DNA from 4 places in the Weizmannia sp. FSL K6-0777 genome. Region 4 is predicted to be linked to each of the others. Evidence: riboswitches for the same ligand, from Rfam matches in the RefSeq annotation. Region 4 holds a riboswitch; each other region holds the start of a gene.
What was found. A riboswitch is a leader RNA that binds a small molecule or an ion and turns the genes downstream of it on or off. The one in region 4 is predicted to bind thiamine pyrophosphate.
Positions count from the first base shown of each region.

Region 1: another riboswitch for thiamine pyrophosphate. It lies ahead of tenA (thiaminase II); the one in region 4 lies ahead of thiT (energy-coupled thiamine transporter ThiT).
Region 2: another riboswitch for thiamine pyrophosphate. It lies ahead of NST70_RS03295 (MTH1187 family thiamine-binding protein); the one in region 4 lies ahead of thiT (energy-coupled thiamine transporter ThiT).
Region 3: another riboswitch for thiamine pyrophosphate. It lies ahead of NST70_RS07720 (ABC transporter permease); the one in region 4 lies ahead of thiT (energy-coupled thiamine transporter ThiT).

Region 1 covers NZ_CP151971.1:801,046-805,259, forward strand. The annotation lists gene NST70_RS03600 (alpha/beta hydrolase) at 409-1,302, shown strand; TPP riboswitch at 1,633-1,722, shown strand; gene tenA (thiaminase II) at 1,759-2,550, shown strand; gene thiW (energy coupling factor transporter S component ThiW) at 2,590-3,108, shown strand; gene allB (allantoinase AllB) at 3,476-4,214, opposite strand, start outside.
Region 2 covers NZ_CP151971.1:723,322-727,535, reverse strand. The annotation lists gene NST70_RS03310 (ABC transporter ATP-binding protein) at 1-262, opposite strand, end outside; gene NST70_RS03305 (ABC transporter substrate-binding protein) at 259-1,257, opposite strand; gene NST70_RS03300 (ABC transporter permease) at 1,254-2,051, opposite strand; gene NST70_RS03295 (MTH1187 family thiamine-binding protein) at 2,002-2,325, opposite strand; TPP riboswitch at 2,407-2,509, opposite strand; gene NST70_RS03290 (amidase) at 3,355-4,214, opposite strand, start outside.
Region 3 covers NZ_CP151971.1:1,657,396-1,661,609, forward strand. The annotation lists partial or broken gene NST70_RS07715 (MFS transporter) at 1-931, opposite strand, end outside; TPP riboswitch at 1,342-1,453, shown strand; gene NST70_RS07720 (ABC transporter permease) at 1,700-2,464, shown strand; gene NST70_RS07725 (ABC transporter substrate-binding protein) at 2,476-3,465, shown strand; gene NST70_RS07730 (VOC family protein) at 3,863-4,214, opposite strand, start outside.
Region 4 covers NZ_CP151971.1:1,541,648-1,545,861, reverse strand. The annotation lists gene NST70_RS07145 (CBS domain-containing protein) at 1-237, opposite strand, end outside; gene NST70_RS07140 (MBL fold metallo-hydrolase) at 315-1,169, opposite strand; gene thiT (energy-coupled thiamine transporter ThiT) at 1,366-1,956, opposite strand; TPP riboswitch at 2,005-2,105, opposite strand; gene NST70_RS07130 (SOS response-associated peptidase) at 2,163-2,837, opposite strand; gene NST70_RS07125 (rhodanese-related sulfurtransferase) at 3,218-4,192, opposite strand.

The DNA of each region.
Region 1 (4,214 bases), 740 kb from region 4:
TCTAGTATGTTCGAGCGAAGGAAAGTAGGTGATGAAATGACACCTGATGATTTGTAATTTATACACCCGCTTTCCGATTAGGGCGGTTTTTTTATTTTGAGGAACCGCCTCTATCTATCGTTGTTCTTCGTGGGGTTATAGAGCAGACCGTGTCGATAATTCGTAATCAATATCAAACAAGAAGGCATACGCTTATTGGGGTTAGTATGAAACATAAACGCTTGGAACAAGAGAGTTCACTTGGTCAGCTTTCGTTAGCTCGTAAAAGTAACGATAAGTCGAGAAGCCCCTACTTCGAGTGACCCGTCGAAGTGGAAGTAGTTCACTGTGGAGCCATTTTTATACGTATATGTCAATTCTATTTCGTGCAATGTTTTGTACTCGCCTGAAGCGGGAGAAGGGAGAAAAATGAACAATCAATTTCGACGAGAAGATATTGACTTTTATTCAAATGGAACAAGATGCAGCGCGTGGCTATATTTACCCAATGTAGATAAAAGGTGCCCGGTCATTGTAATGGCTCATGGCTTGGGTGGAGTGCGTGAAATGCGGTTGGACGCATATGCTGAAAGGTTTGCTGCTGCCGGGTATGCCTGCTTTTTATTTGATTATCGTAACCATGGAGCAAGTGACGGAAATAAAAGACAACGGATAAATGTAAAAGAACAACTTGCAGATTGGAACTCTGCCATTGATTTCATCAAAAAGAATGATAGGATTGATGATAGTAAAATACTACTGTTTGGAAGTTCGTTTAGTGGGGGACACGTTATAACCCTATCAGCTCATCGAGTAGATATTCTTGCAACCGTGGCACAGTGTCCCTATACAAACAATTTAGCTACAATGAAAACGGTCTCACCACTATCTGCCCTAAAAATATTACCCTTTGCCATAGCCGACGTTTTATCTTCTATTACCGGGTATCATCCGGTCATGATTAAATTGGTGGATGCGCCTGGGAAAGTAGCGATGATGGCTGTTCCTGATTACAAAGAGGTTTTTAAGTTGATGCCTGAAAATTTAAAGTTTGTGAATAAAGCCCCTGCAAGAACGGTTTTGGAATTTTTTAAATATTCTCCTAGTAGATATACTAAAAATATAGAAATACCGATATTTTATGCGGTTTGTCGGAAAGATACATTAGCACCTGCTTGGGCAACCATAAAGTGTGCAAAACGCTCCAAGAAAGCAACGATAAAAGAGTATGACTGTGGACATTTCGATATTTATTTAGGTGATTATTTTGAAAATGCAATAGTAGATTATATAGGCTTTTTTGATAAAATTACAAAAGGCTAGTTGGATAATCAAATGCAACAAGCTAAATAAATGAAAAAAAACATGATAAACCGTTTGCGATAAAAACGCAATCAATACGGGGGTTTATCTATGGTGAAGATTGCCACCCTTCGTGCAGAAGGAAATCCATGCAAGTAATCACTGATATGGTTGGCTGTAATAAAAATACCGTATCTCGGGAACTGAAGCGTGGTACGGGCAGCATTTGAGTCAACATTCTTTGGCTCTGTTTCCATATTTTACAAAAACTTAAAAGACGGACAATAAATCTCCTGTTGCACAAAATACGATACTATGATATGGTAAGAGTAATGTAAATGAATATTCATAATAATCTACTAGGGGCGCCGGGTTGGCTGAGAAGTACCCTTTGAACCTGATCTAGTTCGTACTAGCGAAGGGAAGTAGGTGATGAAATTACACCTGATGATTTGTAATTGATACACCCGCTTTCCGATGGAGGGCGGTTTTTTTATTTTGAGGATGCTCCTCCTGCCATTGCTCGGGGCAAAGGGTGAAACCAGCCTGCAAACCGCATTCGGCTTTCCGGTAAACAAGGAGGAATCATTGTTGAAACGATCTTTTACAGAAAGACTTTATCAAAATGTCCAACCGATTTGGGAGAAAAACCATAACCATCCTTTTGTCGTAGGACTGGGGAACGGAACTTTAGAAAGAGATAAATTTATCTATTATTTAAAGCAGGATTACGTATATTTAGTTGAGTACGCAAAACTGTTTGCCATGGGTGTTGTGAAAGCGGGTAACCTTGACATGATGACGAGATTTGCTGCGGTGCTCCATGAATCGTTGCATTTTGAGATGGAACTGCACCGCCAATACGCTGCCGAGTTTGGCGTTACTCGGACGGATTTAGAAGCAACCCAACCAACGCCGGTCAACCTTGCTTACACGAGTTACATGCTGCAAGTGGCCGCCAATGGAAGCTTGGCTGAACTTGTTGCCTGCTTGTTGCCGTGTGCCTGGGATTATTGGGAAATTGGGAAACTGCTAAAAGTAAATCATCGAGACACATTGGAGGCCAATCCTTACAAGAAATGGATCGAAACCTATTCTTCAGAAACGTTCGGCTCCGGAACGCAGTGGTTAATTGACTTAATGGACCAACTGGCAAGCGGAAAATCAGAAACGGAACTGGCAGTCTTAGAACGCCATTTTCAAATAGCCTCAAAGTATGAGTATTTATTTTGGGATATGAACGATAAAAAACAAGACTGGCCGGTCTGATTTTCATTCGCAACTAAAAAGGAGGGAAGGTTGGTTCTAATGAGAAAAACACAAAAAATAACAGCAACTGCAGTTATTGCAGCTATCACAACTGCATCCAGCAGTTTGATTTATATCCCGGTTGGTTTTGCAAAAATTTTTCCGGTACAGCATTTTGCCAACATACTCTCGGCTGTTTTGCTCGGCCCCGGTTATGCGGTTGCGCAAGCTTTTATATCCTCGCTTTTACGTAACTTGCTTGGGACGGGGAGTATTTTTGCCTTTCCGGGAAGCATGATCGGCGCGTTTTTGGCAGCTTATCTGTACGCGAAGACGAATAAGCTCATTTTTGCCTTTGTTGGGGAGGTCATGGGGACAGGCATTCTCGGTGCCTTGGCATGTTATCCCATTGCTGTTTTCTTACTCGGCCAAGCGTCAACGCTTTTCGGATTTATCCCTGCCTTCTTTTTAAGCTCTTTTGCAGGGGCCATTTTTGGCTATGTTTTGATAAAAGTTTTACAAAAAAATAAAGGGTGGGACAGAATGATCAATCATACCGTAAGCAACCGTAAGTTTTGAGCGAAACACCGGGGAGGAATGAAGGCATTGCCACGGCGCATACAGGATGCCAGCTATTGATAACCGGCCAAAATTTATGCCAGCAAAATCAGGCTCTTGAAAGCAGAGCCTGATGCTGTTGGCATTATGACGGCACTCCGGCATAGTCTGAAACCTTCGCTGGCCGGATCCATTTGCCAACCGGCTCGCCTGTATACAGCCGCTATCCAGATTGAATACGAGCTTCCTCTTACATTTACATTTGAACGAAGCCACGGAGGATTGAGGGCATTGCCACGACGCATACAGGATGCCAGCTATTGATAACCGGCCAAAATTTATGCCAGCAAAATCAGGCTCTTGAAAGCAGAGCCTGATGCTGTTGGCATTATGACGGCACTCCGGCATAGTCTGAAACCTTCGCTGGCCGGATCCATTTGCCAACCGGCTCACCCTTGATACCACCGCCATCCAGATCAAATACGAGCTGTCCTCTTACAAAAGTTTTCGTAACCCGGCAATCAATTTTTCTGCCGATATACGGGCTGTGCTTATGGCGGTAATAGAGGTCTTCCGCACTTACCGTGTATGGCCGGTCGGGATCGAGAAAGAGGAGATCCGCATCTTTTGCGAGCGCAATTTCCCCTTTCGATTTTAAGCCAAAACGTTCGGCAGGGTTGGTTGCAATCATGCGCGTAAATTGCGTAATGGGAATATTGCGCTTTTTGACAGCCTCATCGAACATCAAATCGACATTATTCTGGCACCCGGTTATGCCGCCCCATACCTCAAAAATATTTCCGGTTTCGCTGTCCTTCATTACAGGCGGGCAAGGGGAATGGTCGGATGTCAGCATATCGATTTTTCCTTGTTTCAATCCTTCCCAAAGTTTTTCCTGCTCCGCTTCGCTGCGTAAAGGCGGGGAACATTTTGCAAGCGGGCCGATTTCCGCAAATTGGGCTGTTGTGATTGTAAAATAATGTGGGCACGACTCAAGCGTGACATCCTGTCCTTCGTTCCGCGCTTTCGTAATTTCTTCCACTCCTTCCGCACTGCTGACATGGACAAAATGCAGTTTGCACCCGGTTTGTTTCGCAAAATACAGCGCCCGCTTGATGGCATCCACT
Region 2 (4,214 bases), 820 kb from region 4:
CCGTCCGCCAAGGCAGAAGCAAATCCTGCTGCGGCATGAAACCGGCGGCATCCTGAACCCCATCCGGTTTGCCGTCAAGCAGCACTTTGCCGCCATTCGCCTTTTCAATCCCGGCAATGATATTTAACAGCGTGCTTTTTCCGCATCCGCTCGGCCCGATAAAAGTACAGAATTCACCTTTCCGGATCGTTGCGGAAATGCCTTCCAGCACTTTTTTCCCGCCAAATGTTTTCGTAATACCTTCCAATTGCAAATACGTCATGGCCGGTTTGGAAGAAATTCGTTTGTGTAGGCAGCCTTGATGTTGATTTTTTTCTTAATGACTTTATGGTCATAAAGGAAGTCCATATAACGGCGCCACACTTCTTCCTTCTGTACCCCCCATTCCGCGGCATCGTCCTGGTACTTCGTGCTTAGCCACTTCTGGCTGGCGCGGACAAGCCCTTTATTTGTATCCGGCACGTCCTTAATCAGGATATCGGCGGCCTGTTCCGGGTGCTTGATTGCAAATGTATAGCCTTGAGCCGTAGCCTTCATAAAAGATTTGACAAGAGGTTTATCCCCTTTGGCCAGTTTTTCGCTTGTAATGATGACCGGGCTGTAATAATCAAGCGCAGGGTCGAGATCTTTGACCATGATAAGATTCAGTTTTTTCCCGCTCCGCTCTGCCTGGATGCCGTCCCAGCCGTAATAAATCCATTCAAAATCCGCTTCACGCCCGATTGATTTGAAAAAATCCGTCTGGCCGAGCACAATATTTTTTACTTTGCTGTAGTCGGCGCCATATTTTTCCATGACCGTTTTGATGACGGCTTCTTCAGACGGCGAACCCCAGCCGCCGTAACGTTTTCCTTCAAAGTCTTTCGGAGAAGTGATGTTGTCTTTTTTCAAAGAAGCAAAGCCAGAAGTATTGTGCTGGATAATCGCGGCAATGGACACAATCGGAATTCCTTCCGTCCTTGCCGTGGTGACATTTTCCTGATAGCTGACCCCGAAATCCGCTTTCCCGGAAGCCACCATTTGTTCAGCCGTAATATTGTCCCCCGGCTGGATGATTTTCACATCCAGGCCCTGCTTTTGAAAATAGTGTTTTGTTTTAGCTACATACAGGCCGGTATGATTGGTGTTCGGAAACCAGTCCAGCACAACCGTCACCTTTTGCAGCGCTTTTTTGCTGTTTTCTTTCTGCCCGCTGCTGGTGCATCCAGCAGCAAGCAGCAACATGGCCGCCTGCAAGATGATTAACATTTTCCTCATTGATGATCTTCCTTTCGGTATACCCATGGTGCGGATAGCCTTTGCAAACATTCAACAGCGCCGTATAAAAGAAATGTGAGCCCAATGATGACAGCAGAGATGGCAAACAGGCGGGCCGTCATAAAAGATTTCGTCGCCCTTGTCAGCATGACGCCGAGCCCTTCGCTTGCGCCGAGCCACTCACCGATAATAGCGCCCATCACACTATATGTAACGGCAATTTTTAAACCGGAAAAAAAGTAAGGGAGCACAGCCGGAAATTTGACTTTCCGGTATAGCTGCCATTTTGAAGCATGCATGGTCTTTAACAGTTTCACCAGGTCATCATCCACCGTTTGAAACCCTTCCAGGATGCTCAATGCCAGCGGGAAAAAGCAGATTAAAATGACCACAATGATTTTGGACTGGAGCCCGAATCCGAACCAGACGATTAAAAGCGGCGCAATTGCCACAATCGGAATCGTTTGCGAAACGACCAAAAGCGGCCGGACCAGCATCCGGAAAACGGGAACCATATCCATAAAAACGGCAATCGCTGCGCCAATCACAATGGAAAAGGCTAACCCGATCAATACTTCTTTTGCAGTTTGCCAAATATTGGGCCAAACCATCCATTGCAGGCTTTTCAATTCCTGCCATACTTCCGTCGGTTTTGGCAGCATCCATTCACTGATATGAAAGCCGGCCGTTACCCCTTGCCAGACGAAGAGCAAAAAAATGAGCCAGGCAGCCGTGAGCGCCGTGTTAACGAACCGGCTGCGGCGTTTGTTCGCGATATTTTGCAATTTTTTCATCCATTGTCACCCCGGTGCTTGGCCGGTAATGGATTTTGATCGATGTGAGGACATCAATCGCACCGGCTTGGACGCAAGCATCCTGCGCTTTTTTGATGATCTCAAGCAGCTCGTCAAGATCGCCTTCCATCGTCGTTTCCATTGCCCCGACTTCATAACGTACGCCGGCGTTTTGGACGACTTCGATCGCGCGGTCGACGACACCGTATAAGTCATCACTTTTAATATGCGGAACAACTGAAAAAGAAACCGTTACTTGATTCGATTTTTCCATCAAATTCTCCTCCTTTTTTTCAAATAAAAAAGCTTTCATTGCATGCGCAAGAAAGCCTGTCCATCCAAAACATGCCGAAACATGCTTCAATATGAGACTCCCTACGCTGGCATTATCCAGATCAGGTGAAGGGTCGATGCAAAGCGGCATCCTCTCAGCCAAACCGGCTCCCCTGCTTTTTTTCCTTGTAATTTTATTGTAACATGAAAGCCATCCTTTTTGGCAAAAAATTTTCAATAGGATGGTGCGGTGCGCAAGCCGGCCTTTGCCTGCCTTGGTAAAGATTGGGGCGTTAAGATAGCGGGGATTTTTGACGGCCTTCCTTAACATAGAACGCCTCTACGTTAAGATAGCATGTCTTTTTTTCGGACTTCCTTAACGTAGAACGCCTCTACGTTAAGATAGCATGTCTTTTTTTCGGGCTTCCTTAACATAGAGCGCCTCTATGTTAAGATAGCGGAACTTTTGGGCAGCCTTCCTTAACATAGGACGTCTCTACATTAAGAAAGCATGACTTTTGGGCGGGCTTCCTTAACATAGAACGCCTCTACGTTAAGATAGCGGGCATTTTTTTCGAGCTTCCTTAACGTAGAACGCCTCTACGTTAAGGAAGCGGGACTTTTGGACGACCTTCCTTAACATAGAGAGTTCTACGTTAAGATAGCGGAACTTTTTGCCGGCATTCCTCAACATAGAACGCCTCTACATTAAGAAAGCGGGCATTTTTTTCGAGCTTCCTTAACGTAGAACGCCTCTACGTTAAGGAAGCGGGACTTTTGGGCAGCCTTAACATAGGACGTCTCTACATTAAGAAAGCATGTCTTTTTGTCGAGCTTCCTTTCTATGTTAAGATAAATCCTGCTTTTTTCACCCTTCCTTAACATAGAACGCCCTACGTTAAGATAGCGGGGATTTTTGGTCTCCTTCCTTAACGTAGAGTGACTCTACGTTAAGGTAGCGAGGATTTTTCGCGGCCTTCCTTAACGTAGAGTTCCAACCCGTGCGTAAGTAACGCCGCTTATTCATGCTTTAAAGGCAAGGGTTTCCCTGCATGCCAACCCAAAGTTCCGACTGTTCGAGCGCATAAGCGACATCCAGCAGCCAATGTTCATTTCCTTTCGGCGCAACCAGCTGTACCCCTAAAGGAAGCCCGGCCGCTGTTACATGAACCGGCAGGCTGATCGCCGGCTGCCCGGTTAAATTGGCCAGCTGCGTAAACGGGGAAAACGTTAAGCTCGGTTCAAACATATCATAGACAAGTGCCTGCTGCTTTTCTTTCGGAAGTCCGGTAACGCCAAACAAGCGATCCCGCTCTTTCCCGGTTTGGGTAAGTTCCCCGATTTTCGGTGCCGGAAACGCGGTTGAAGGCGTGATATACAGGTCATAAGTCTCATGGAAAGCAGCCATTTGTGCTGCGGCTTTATCCCACTCCGCAAGGCTCTTTGCGTATTCCGCCGCCGTGACATTTTTCCCGGCAGCATACAAGACCCACGAAACCGGCTCCATATCTTTTTCCGTAAGCGGGCGTCTAAGTGCGCTTTCCAAATCCGAAAGTTCCGCCGCCATTTCCCCGCAGTTCATTAAATAATAGTTTTCCATCAGCCGCCTGCCGTCAACACCGTTTTTGGCTTCTTCCACAAGATGGCCCTCCTGCTCCAGCCATTTTGCCGTTTTATAGACAGCCTGTTTTGCATCGCGGCTGACAGGCGTCCCGACCGGCGATTCAACCGAAAACGCGATCCGGTATTTTTTCGTTCCACTCCGCTCTAGTTCCTTTACATATCCCGGAAAAAGCGGCGTTTGAAAAGCAGCGGCGGGCTCTACCGTTTGTAGCACATCGAGGAGCGCTGCACTGTCTCTGACTGTTTTTGCCAGCACAAAGTCAATAG
Region 3 (4,214 bases), 120 kb from region 4:
ACGGCTTCAATGATGCCGATCGGCCAGCCGGTACCCGTACTTACTATGATACACCCCAAACCAAGTATGGCGGGGCTGATTTTTAAAGTGATTAATTTCTCCCCTAACTTTATTTTCGTAAACAGCACGGAAGCAGTAAGCATGCCAAAACCGCTTGCCGCAATACACCAGCTCGCAAAATGGACCGTTGCGTTCTTGATATCCCTTATTAATAACATGGCCTGGGAATCAGAAATTTGCAAGGCCAGTATCATGGTAAAAAAAACGATCAGACCCATTTTTAACACGGGAAAACCGGAGAGAAAGCGAAATCCTTCAGTTAGCGCGCCCTTTTCCCGATGTTCTAGATCACTTTTTACCGGGCTCTGTAATGTCGGCGCTTTGATTCCAAACAGCAGAATAGCGGAGAGAAAGAAATGGCATCAAGATAAAAAGCGCCTTTGATTCCGGTCAGGCTGATCAATGCGCCGCCTGCTACTGGCCCGATGATTTTGGCGCTGTTATTGATCATCTCGCTTGTACCGATTGCCGCCTGTATTTGGTTTTCACCAACAACTTGGCGGAGCAGGCCGCTTTCTGCAGGGGTAAAGACGGCTGAGAAAAAGCCCAAAAAAAATAGAAAGATATAAACTTGCCAAAGCGAAACGGAAAAAGCAATCCCGAGCACACAACCGCAGCGGGCGAAATCCGAGAAGCTCATCAGCACTTTACGGTTAAACCGGTCTGCCAGCCAGCCGGCAGGGGATCCAAATAAAATTGACGGCAGCACCATGCATAATGTAATGCCTGCCATTGCAATCGGGTCAGCGTGCCACTTAAATGCCACTAATGCAAACAATGCAACAAGATGCAGCCAGTCCCCAAGATTTGAAACGGTTTGCGCACTGATTAAGAACAGAAAGGAATGATTTTTAAAAAGCGGATTTTTCATTTATGCTCCTCCTTAAATGACATTTGTGTCGTTTTTATTATTATAAGCGACATGAATGTCATTTAACAAGAAGATTTTAAAATTTTTCATAAAATTGGGTGCTTTTTGTGAGTTTACAAGCACGAGAAGAGGGGGCGATGTGGTTGTTTCCGTAAGCACTTACAACCGCAGCCGTTGCCATATAAATAATGGTTAAGCAAAATAACATATCTGAATGGCTGTCTATTCAGTTTACGATGACGGTTCGTGAGTATCATCATGATTGAAAATTTTTGCGGTTTTTTTCGGGATTTTTGGAAAAACAGGAGCCCTGACTTGGAGCTAAATAATTGAACCAATCACCATAGAAAAAAGCCTGCACCACTTTACACAAGCAAATAGAAAGCCTATAATGGAAAAAAGTAAATATTTCAGACTACTAGGGGTGCCCGGATTGGCGGGCTGAGAGAAAAACAGTTGGTTTTTCAACCCTTTGGACCTGATCCGGATCATGCCGGCGTAGGAAAGTAGGGATTTGTGAAAATTTTCTTGCTTATTAAAGTCAGGTCTTTTACAGGCCTGGCTTTTTTCTGTTGGAAGGGAGGGAAAATAGCTGCTTTTAGGGCGGTAACCGGAAAAACCCCGTCAATGACGACGGGCAGGAAGAAATAAAAACAAAAAGTAGGTGGAAGATTGCTATAGCAGGAAAAAATTCAAATGGTTGAACGGGCTTTGGAACGGTTTGCAGCTTGTACATATTGGAAGTTTGGATGAAAGGAGGTTTCCTAAATGAAGTGGCGAAAATGGCTGGGGGATTACGGACTTTTTTGCGTTACGATGCTGGTCTTGATAGCCGGCTGGCAGTGGGTCATACAGAAAGGGATGATCCCGTCTTTCATTTTGCCGTCCCCTACCCAAATCTATGCATCTTTCATAGAAAATCACAGGCAATTAATAAATGTGCATTTGCCAGCGACAGTGGAGGAAGTCGGCATCGGTTTTCTTTTATCCGTTACGGGTGGAGTGATGATCGGTGTCCTCATGTATGTTTCCAAAATGGCTGAAAAAATCTTTTATCCGTTTCTTGTTATTTCGCAAACGATCCCGCTTGTCGCCGTATCACCTGTTTTTATGATGTGGTTCGGTTATTCAGTTTGGAGCAAGGTAGCGATCATTGTGTTAACGGCTATCTTTCCGATTGTAATCAGCACTTTTGACGGATTAAAAACCGTTGATTCCGCCTATTTGAATTTGTTTCGGACAATGGGCGCCAGCCGCTGGGATATTTTTCGAAAACTTTCTGTCCCAATGGCTCTTCCTCAATTTTTATCCGGCTTGAAATTATCGGTTGTATATTGTGTCAGCGGGGCAGCGATCGGGGAGTGGCTTGGCGCAACTGCGGGGCTTGGATTTTTTAGCAAGCGAATGTCCGGATATTTGCAGTCGGACGCAGTTTTTTCGGCCGTTTTTCTTTTGGCTGCGTTCGGCATGGGATTATTTTTGCTTATTTATGGGATGGAAAAAGGCTTATTGAAAAACAGAACAAAAATTTAGGGGGATTTTCAATGAAAAAACGATGGATAATGGCCGCTGTGCTCGCATGTTTCCTAGGTGCCTGCAGCAATCATTTGCAGCAAGCAACGAAACATGCGCAAAAAGTAACGATCATGCTGGATTGGTATCCAAATGCGGTTCATTCTTTTCTTTATGTAGCCCAGGAAAAAGGCTATTTTAAAGCGCAGGGCCTTGATGTCAGCATCAAAATGCCTTCTGACACAAATGACCCGTTAAAACTTGCGGCTGCGAATCGAATTGATATTGCATTAAGTTATCAACCCCAAGTGTTAATCGCACGCGATGAGAATATTCCGGTCCAATCTTTTGGCACCGTCGTCCGCCATACGCTGAACCGTGTGATGGTGCCGGCTTCAAGCGGCATCCGCTCACCGAAAGACCTGGCGGGCAAAACGGTCGGCTACTCTTCCATTCCGCTGGAAGAAGCAGCCGTGCGGACAATGGTCAAAGCAGACGGGGGCGATCCGGACAAGGTGAAAACAGTGGATGTTGGCTATGATTTAATCCCTGCTCTGACAGCCCATAAAACTGATGCGATCGTCGGCGGTTTTGTCAATCATGAACAGCTGCTGCTGGAAAAGGAGGGCGTACCCGTTAGAGCGTTCAATCCGGCAAAATACGGCGTTCCGGATTATGAAGAACTCGTTTTTATCGCAAACGAAAATAAGCTGAAACAGCAGCCAGACATTTTTAAAAAATTTCTTGCTGCCGCCGAAAAAGGCCAGCAATATGTCAAAAAACATCCGGAAAAGGCACTTGCCATTTTGTTAAAACATGAAGATGCCTCTTCACCGCTGGATAAAAATGTGGAAACGAAGAGCCTGCACATTTTACTGCCGAAGATGGACGAGAAAAATAAAACTATTGCCGATCAGGACCCAAAAAAATGGCAAGACGTTTCGGATTGGCTGTACCAGGCAAAAATCACAAAAACACATGTCAATCCCGAAAAGGCTTTTGTCAACATAGAAAATCAATAAGAAACCAAAATGACCGGAAGTGAAGACAACATTTACTTCCGGTAGCGTTTGAATTCGAAACCGATGAAGGAGCGATAAATTTTGGCGTTTGTTAACAACTTCCGGACCTATCCCCGAATTTCAAGCACCGCTCCTTCCTGTAAGAATTCGAAAAAAACCGCAGCTGTATGGTCTGCGGTTTTTTGCATGGTTTGCTTGTAATTTTTTGATGTGAAGCAGAAGGAAGGCTCACTGCAACTTCGTGAAGAACCCGGCGTAAAACATCAGCCGCCTTTTGCTGAGGCAGATTAGGAGTAGAAACCGCTACACCCAGAGCATGCCTGCAAGCCGACAAAATGGGGTCGCTGTCTAGAAAAAGCAGGCGCATGGCCCGGCCTTGAGCAATGAATGGGACTGGTTAATATACCATGCTTTCATCATGGTAATATTTAAATTCGAGCAAGTTGTTAGAGGGGTCTTGGAGGAAAAATGTCCAATGTTCCTCTTGCCTGCCCCCAAATCGGACCATTTTCTCCTGGAAAAATGGTAAATGGTTTTTCCTTGCAGATTGAAGGGTTTCCTCAAATGCTGCTTTATCCAAAAAAGTAATGCCGAAATGACGGGGATACATTTTCGGATTGAGGTCAATTTTTTCAGGGCTTAGATGGCAGACAACCTGGTCCCCGAAAAAATTGAAAGTGACCCGGTCATCATATCGGCGCGCCACCTTGCAGCCTAATTTTTGATAGAAATCGGCTGTTTCATCAAGA
Region 4 (4,214 bases):
AAAGTCTTCCTGCTCATTTACCACGATCGTAATATAAAAATCGTAAACGGTCCGTGCCTTTGGCTGCAAAAAGCGGATGACATCCCCGTCGCTGATCATACCGAGCAGCTTTCCTTCCGCGTCCACGACCGGTACGCCGCCGATCCGGTGGTGGGCAAGCACCTTTAACAGTTCCCGGATCGTTGTCTCTTTTTTTACCGTAATAACATCCCGGATCATAAAATCTTTGACTTCCAATTTTCTCGCCCCTTTATATCCATCCATTTACAAATTATTGTAAACCTTTGCGGGGAAGGAAGCAATGAACAAACCGCCTATTGTGTGCCATCTACGTATTTCCCGTGATCCGGGAGCGCGATTTCATCAAATCCGGATACAAGGGCCTCAAGCCCTTTCCGCAAGCCGGAGCCAGACATCGGGATCCCGTGGCCGCAAACAGCAGTTTCCGGCTTTAAGGCAGCTAATTTTTCAACTGAGCGTTTGGCCGCTTTCCAGTCATTTGTAAAATAGCGCGGCGGCCCGTTTACTTCCTGCCTTTGCACCAGCACTTTCCAAAATTCATCCTGCCTGACGGTGATAAATGCGTCCCCCGTGATCAACACGCTGTCTGCTTCCCTGAAGAACGACACATGCCCTCTCGAATGGCCGGGCGTATGGATCCATTTCCAGCCCGGCAAAAATGGGACCGTCCCGTCTTCGGGAAGGGGCTGGACAGCATGGCCAAGATCAACCGGTTCATTCGGATAAATCATGGAAATCTTCGCCAGCAGGCCGCCTTCAACGGACGGATCGGGATCCGGATACGTTTCACGCCCGGTTAAATAGGGCAACTCCAATCGATGTGCAAAAACCGGCACGTCCCACTTTTCCAATAATGGCGCAATCGCTCCGACATGGTCAAAATGGCCGTGCGTCAGTAAAACCGCTTTTGGTTTTGCCTTTTCCCCGAAGCGTGCCCGCACGGCTGAAAATATCGCTTCGGCAGAACCCGGCATGCCGGCATCCACGAGAACAAATGCATCGGTTCCGGCCCTGCCGATCAGGCACACATTGACAATTTGGATGGTAAGGCAATAGAGATCCGGCAGCAATTCTCTGCCTGTTCCGCTTTCAATCGAAGCCATCGGGATGACCCGGTGGCCAAACGGGTGATGAATGTCTTTGTCCATAAAATCCCCTTTCTTTCATTTTCCTTCTATTTATCTTTTCCCGTTTCTCGAAAGCATTACCCGTAGCCTCCTATCATCAACCGAAAAAGCAGTAAAAACCGGACTGCCGGCTTTACAAGGCGCCTGTTACCATGAAGCCTCTTTCCTTCAGCGAAAACGGCAAGGCGCAGTTGGCCTTGCCGTTTTCAAGTTGCTTTTATGCCGCATGCCTGTGCGGATTGCGGTATTTTGTCAGCAGCTGCGGGGCGGCATTCAAGAGAATCGCCGCAACAGCTGCGCATAAAATCGCATTCCCAATCATCGTGCCGCCATTCATGATGAGAGAATAGAGAAACGCCGACTGTCCTTTAGGCGCATAGGAACCCCAAAAAATCACGCCGGCTACGAAATGCCAGAAATAGCGGGCAAAACTTCCGGTAAGAACGGAAAGGCATATCCAAAAAGTCATCGTGCCCTTTTTATAGTGACGACAGCTTCTTTCGACAAGCGGCCGGAAAAGCCCGGCAAACCCGATGAACGAAAAAGCGACCGGATATTCCATGATGCCCTGAAGCGGGTTAAGAATATCATTAGCATCACCGGTGACGATCTGCAGCAGGCTCCAAATAAATCCGGAAGCAACACTTGCTTTAAATCCCCAGCGAAAAGCGACCACAAAAATCGGCAGCATGGCAAACGACAGAGAAATCGCGGACGTCACCTTAATGGACGGCAATAAGTCCAACACGAGCGCGAACGCCGCAAAAATAGCCGCTTCAATCATAGCCTGTAAACTTAATTTGCCCATAAAAAAATCCCCCTTTTGGTATGCATGAACATAACGAACCATGGGAGGACAAAAGAAATTCCACATCCCTACGCCGGCATTAACCGGACAGGTTCAAAGGGTCAGAACATGGCGTTCACTCTCAGCTTAACGCTCCCCCTGTGGTTACGTTCATGAAATTGTCACCTTTATGATAAACTTTTTGCCACAACATTTCAACAAAAAATTTAATCTTTTGGCAATAACAGCTCCGGAAAATTGTTTTTCGGCGAATTGACGCGTTCAGATACGGCATACATTTCCATTAGGTCTGCATCATACTGCGAAAGGAGTGGCAACAGCCGGCCCGCCTCAGTGACCGATGTGTCCAGCCATTTTTCTTCATCTTCCCTGCGTAAAATCACCGGCATCCGGTCGTGAATTTTTGCCATCATCCTGTTCGCCTTTGTCGTTAAAATCGTGCAAGTAAAGACCGGATTCCCTTCCTGGTCCATCCATTTTTCCCAAAGCCCGGCCATCGCAAAAATGCCCCTGTTCTTAAGCCTGATCCGCATCGGCGCCCGGGTGCCGTCTTTTCGGTTCCACTCAAAAAAAGAATCGGCCGGAATGAGGCAGCGCCGCCTTTTCACTGCCTCCCGGAAACCCGGTTTCTGAAATACGGTTTCGCTTCTGGCATTGATCATCTTATGCCCGATTTTCGGATCTTTTGCCCAGGAAGGAATCAAGCCCCATTTTAAAAAACCGAGTCTGTACTGCCCATGGGCGCTGATCACGGCAGCCACCATTTGCGAAGGCGCGACATTATAACTTTTGGCATATTCACTGCTTGAAAAAGAAGCTTTGGCATGGAACCTTTCTTCCAATTCATTTACAGATGCCGTTAACGTGTACCTCCCGCACATCCAAATCCCGCCTTTCTTTCTATCCTGAAAATATTGCCCGCTGATTTTCATCCTCTGCCATACCGCGTATGAAGCGGCAAAGATGCCCATTTTTCCCCATTTTACACAAAAAACAGGCAGATAAAAAGGATTTGGCCCAGTTGCACCAAATCCTTTCTCTGTTCCGGAACGCACCGCTTGTTAACCCTGCCCCCGAGCTGGGATGTTTGCAGCAGTTCCCGGTTTTTCTTCTCTTTTTCACATTCCGCTCTTTAGGCCTTGTTTCTTTCAAGAAAATGCCGTTTCCGAAGCAAGGAATCGTTCCGGCAGGGAGCGAGCACGGTTTCCATGCCCTTTTTCACCATCCGCTTTTCGGATCGTAAGGTTAAAAGCCGCACCGGTTACCGGTTTAACGCCGCGTCTTCTTCTTCGATCCGGCGCAGCCGTTCAGCCACTTCTTCCGGTGTAAGGCCGTGTTCTTTTACATATAAGTTATTTGGTACGGTACGGCATTCATGCGAGCAGCTCCGCATATATTTATGTTCATTTTCTTCCGAGCATAAAATTTGCTTGTTGCAGGCCGGGTTGGCGCAGTTGACATAACGTTCGCACGGTTCCCCCGTAAAATAATCCCGGCCGACAACGACATGTTCTTTTCGATTGACCGGAACGGAAATCCGTTCGTCGAATACATACAGTTTGCCGTCCCACAGCTCGCCCTGCACTTCCGGATCCTTTCCGTATGTTACAATCCCGCCGTGCAGTTGGCCGACATCTTCAAACCCTTCTTCCAAAAGCCAGCCCGAAAATTTTTCACAGCGGATGCCGCCTGTGCAATACGTCACAATTCTTTTGCCTTTTAATTGATCTTTATGTTCGCGCACCCATCCCGGCAGTTCGCGGAAAGCGCGGATATCCGGGCGCAATGCTCCGCGGAAATGGCCGAGATCATACTCATAATCATTGCGCGCATCCAGTACAACGGTATCTTCAGCCAGCAGCGCCTCGCGAAATTCTTTCGGGGATAAATATTTTCCCGTTTTTTCATTCGGATTGATATCTTTTTCAAGCCGCAGCGTAACCAGTTCCTTACGCGGGCGGACGTGCATTTTTTTAAACGCATGGCCATCTGCTTCATCTTCTTTAAAGACCATGTCCCGGAACCGGGGATCGGCGTGCATCTTTTCTTTATATTTGGTTGTTTGTTCAACCGTTCCGGAAACGGTGCCGTTGATCCCTTCTTTGGCAACGAGGATACGCCCCTTTAAACCGGTCTCTTTGCAAAACTGCAAATGTTCGGCTGCAAAGGCTTCCGGATTTTCAATTTCAACATACTTGTAATACAATAAGACTCTGTACGGCTTTGTTTGTTCCATTATTGATAACCACCTATCCAAT